2 regions of the Halomonas sp. Cn5-12 genome follow, and region 2 is predicted to be linked to the other one. Evidence: predicted binding sites of a transcription regulator. Region 2 holds the regulator's gene; the other holds the start of a gene.

Region 1 (2,202 bases), on a different contig from region 2:
GGCATGTCGACCGGCCATTTCGGTGAAGCGCTGGCATATATGTTCAACCCGGACTGGAGCAAGCTAAGCGCAGAGACAGTCCTGGCCGCGTTAGGGCACGCCTTTTTCACCCTGTCGCTGGGTATGGGCATCATGATGGCGTATGGCTCTTACCTGGGCAAAGAGATCAACCTACTCCAAACCGCCCGCACAGTGATCATTATGGATACGGTGATCGCTCTCGGCGCAGGTCTTGCGATCTTCCCCATCGTGTTTGCGAACAACCTTGACCTAGCCTCAGGCCCTGGGCTGATCTTTGTTACGCTGCCCTTAGCATTTGGCAATATGGACGGTGGCTCTCTGCTGGGTTTGATGTTCTTCCTGCTACTCACTTTCGCAGCGCTGACCTCGGCCATTTCGCTGCTTGAGCCCGTGGTTGAGTTTATTGAAGAGCGCACGCCGCTGTCTCGCGTGATGGCGACCGTTGTTGCCGGGGTGGGCGCTTGGGCGCTGGGTATTGCCGCTCTGCTCTCCTTCAACGTGTGGAGCGAGCCGCTCATGTTCGGTATGGGCGTGTTCGACCTACTGGATACGCTGACCAGCAAAATCATGCTGCCGCTTACCGGCTTGGGTGCGATTCTCTTCGCTGCGTGGTGCTTAGAGCGCAAGAGTGTCGAGGCTGAGCTTGGGCTGTCAGCCACTGGCGTAAGCGTATGGAACATCATCGCGCGCTATGTAGCGCCCGCAGGCGTCATCGCTGTCTTCGTCACAGGCTTACTCTAAGCCGTCACGGCCCCGCTAGCTGGCGGGGCTGTCTATCGCACGCTGTTGTTAGTGCAATTCGCTCTCTTGCGGTTCGTCATCGTCCGGCAAGGGAGCGATATCCCGCGACAATTTCTGAAACTCCCGATGCAGCTCAATCCCTCTGCGTGCCCTTAGGCTACGCTGGGCGGCGCTGCGCCGACGTTGGGCATGCTCATCGACCTCCATACTCATGAATATGTCGAGCAATTCGCTTTTTACCGAGGTCATTCGTTCGACGTTTCTCATGATCGACGCTCCTCCAGGTGAAGTTGCCTACGTCCACCTGCATCCGTGACGACTGATTTTTAAATGATGCAGTGCGGCACGTCACTTCTTACTATAACCTACTTGACAAAATGATGACGAATCTTGAAGAAAGGGGGTTAACGCCCTTTAAACGGCAGCCATTACGGGTGATTACCGCTGCCCTCTTCGCGTCACTCAGGCATACTGTGGCCACCTAGGCTGCATAAGCACGATCAAGAATTTAAGGAGCTGAACGTGAGCCGCGCCCTGTTCGATGAAATGAGACGCCGCATGGAGCATTTCCGTCGCTCCGAACAAAAGGTAGCGCGGTTCGTGCTGCGTAACCCCGATGAAGTGATCCATATGCGGATCGTGGACCTTGCCACCGAGGCGAAGGTGAGCGAGCCTACCGTGGTGCGCTTCTGCCGCGCCCTTGGCTGCAACGGTTTCCAGGACTTCAAGCTTCAGCTCGCCCAGATGCTGGCCAGCGGTAGTCAGTTCGCCCAGTTCTCGATGAACGATAGCGACTCGGTGGCGGAGTTCTCTCACAGCATTTTTGACTCCACCGTCGGCACACTGCTGTCGGTACGCGATCGGCTCGACAATGAAGCCTTGGGGCGAGCAGTGAATGCACTGGCCATGGCCAACCGGGTGGAGTTTTACGGCTTTGGTGCCTCTGGTGCCGTGGCGTTCGATGCCCAGCACAAGTTCTTCCGCCTGCAGATCTCGACCTCCGCCTACGCCGACCCTCACATGCAGAACATGTCGGCAGTGACACTGCAAGAGGGCGATGTGGTAGTGGCGATTTCACAAACCGGGCGCACCAAGGCGCTGGTGGCCAGCGTGCGCTTGGCCCGCGAAGCGGGCGCTACGGTGATTGGCCTGTGCCCCAGCGAGTCGCCGCTGGCCCATGAAGTGAGCCTACCGCTGTTTATCGATGTGCATGAAGATACCGAGATTTACACGCCGCTCAGCTCGCGCATCGCGCACTTGGTGCTGATCGACGTGCTGGCCGTTGGTGTCGCGAAAACCCGCGGCCCCAAACTCGCCGAGCAGCTTAAAGCGGTGAAAAAGAGCCTGACCACGCTGCGTTACCCAGACGACCACTAACGGCGGGCTAACGCGACGCACGCTGTATACCCAGCCAGTGGGCGGGCTGTGCTAAACTGGCCG
Region 2 (2,202 bases):
ATCATTCACCAAGCTCTGCATACGCTTGGTCTGCTCTTCCATCTGACCAATGCCTTTACTCAGGCGCGGTGGCAGCATCTCTTTAAGATCGCCATAGGTTTCCAGATAGCCGGAAAGAACGGTGAGTGGGGTGCGCAGCTCATGGGAAACGTTAGCGACGAAGTCGCGGCGCATCTGCTCTAGGCGATGCAAGCGGGTAATATCCCGCGCCATAACCAAGCGCTCGTCATCACCATAGAGCGTGATTTGATACTGCAGAATGCGACGCTCATCAATGGGCGAGGTGAGCGTGAGCGGCTCGCTGTACTCACGGGCATTAAAGTAGCTGATGAAACGCGGGTCGCGCAGCAGGTTAGTAATGTGCTGACCGCGGTCATGGGCGGTTTGTAGGCCTAGCATGTCGGTGGCGGCACTGTTCCACCACTCTAAATCACCGTGGCGATCCAGCATCACGACGCTATCACGCATCGCTTCCGAGGATTCTTGAATACGCGCGAGGGTTGCTCGCAACCGGCTTTGGGTAATGCGTTGGCTTTTTTGGTAACGGTAAAGGCGATCGAATAGCTCGCCCCACATGCCAGTTGCCGCAGGAGGCTCATCGTGCGGGTTGAGCGTTAGCCACTTGAACAGCGCCCTAAGCTGGCGGAGTTGATACACCAAACAGAGCGTTAGACCCGCAGCTAACCCGAAACCGGGGTAACCTAGCAGCCATCCCAGGCACATCCCTAGGAAAGCCAGCCAGATAATTCGCCACAGTTCACGGCTCCACAAACGCACGATTACACCCGAGCAGAGAAACGATACCCAGTGCCCCGCACTGTTTGAATCAGATTCTGATGCGCTTCACCTAGCGCTTTGCGCAACCGGCGAATATGCACATCCACCGTGCGCTCTTCTACATACACATTACCGCCCCACACCTGATCAAGCAGCTGGCTACGGGTATAGGCGCGCTCTTGGTGAGTCATAAAGAATTGCAGTAAGCGGTACTCGGTAGGGCCCATCTCCAGCGCTTTGCCATGGGCGCTGACGCGATGGCTCACAGGGTCCAGCAGCAATCCATTGATTTCGATGGGGTCTTCCACACCGCGCGGGGTCGCCCGGCGCAGCACGGCTTTAAGACGAGCCACCAACTCGCGGGGGGAAAACGGCTTGGTGATGTAGTCATCCGCCCCCGCCTCCAGGCCCTGAATTTTATTATCCTCTTCGCCTTTGGCGGTCAGCATAATAATTGGCAGCTCAGCGGTGGCCTCTTCGCGCTTGAGACGACGGGCCAGCTCGATGCCGCTGGTGCCCGGCATCATCCAGTCCAGCAGCAGCAGGTCGGGCTGGTGGTCAACGACCATCGCATGGGCATCCTGGGCGTTGTCCGCTTCAAGCACGCGATAGTCAGCCATTTCCAGCGCCACAGCGATCATCTCGCGAATGGGTGCCTCGTCATCGACAATCAGTACGGTCTTGGCGGTCATCCAGGGCCTCACGGTGTTCTATGAAAACTCGTTTATACAAAACAGTTCAATGACATGTCTGTGACGATGACACCATGACTTAATGACAATTCTATGACACCCAGCATAATTAGCCAGCTGCAGGCCACCAGCTCAGAACAATTCCGGCAAATACCAAGAGCCCTGACCAGTGGTTATTCAGAAACGCCTGGAAGCAGCGGTCGCGGTCACAGTGAAAAATTAACCGCTGCTGATGAGCAAACGTCGCTGCCATGCCTACCAAGCCCAGCCAGAAAAAACCGCCTAACCCAACCCGCAACCCCACCCAGGTAAGCAACGCCAGCGTAGCAAGCTGCAGCAGGCCAATGATGAAACGGTCGGCGCTGCCAAACAGCACCGCGGTGGATTTAATGCCGATTTTCAGATCATCGTCACGATCCACCATGGCGTATTGGGTATCGTAAGCCACCGTCCACAGCAGGTTAGCGCTAAATAGCAGCCAGCCTTCCAGCGGCACATGCCCCAGTACCGCGCCAAACGCCATTGGGATCGCCCAGGAGAAAGCCGCCCCGAGCACCACCTGAGGAAAGTGTGTGTAGCGTTTCATAAACGGATAAATAAATGCCAGCAGCACACCCCCAAGCGAGAGCAGCACGGTAAACCAGTTGGTCAGCAGCACTAAAATAAAGGCGGCAGCCACCAGCGCCACAAATAGCAGCTGCGCTTCGGTTTCGCTGATCCGACCGGTGGCCAG

The links. The regulator PhoB, encoded in region 2, activates phosphate uptake and scavenging genes when phosphate is short. The targets are predictions, from matches to a motif close to TGTCATANNNNTGTCANA.
Region 1: L1249_RS09380 (PA3496 family putative envelope integrity protein) is a predicted target of PhoB. The motif match lies at 1,131-1,148, and genes of this name have one in related genera.

The regions. Positions count from the first base shown of each region.
Region 1 is NZ_JAKGAY010000013.1:73,217-75,418, forward strand. Features, by position in the region: gene L1249_RS09375 (sodium-dependent transporter) at 1-762, shown strand, start outside; gene L1249_RS09380 (PA3496 family putative envelope integrity protein) at 811-1,029, opposite strand; gene hexR (transcriptional regulator HexR) at 1,285-2,139, shown strand.
Region 2 is NZ_JAKGAY010000052.1:1,498-3,699, forward strand. Features, by position in the region: gene phoR (phosphate regulon sensor histidine kinase PhoR) at 1-777, opposite strand, end outside; gene phoB (phosphate regulon transcriptional regulator PhoB) at 780-1,469, opposite strand; gene ubiA (4-hydroxybenzoate octaprenyltransferase) at 1,579-2,202, opposite strand, start outside.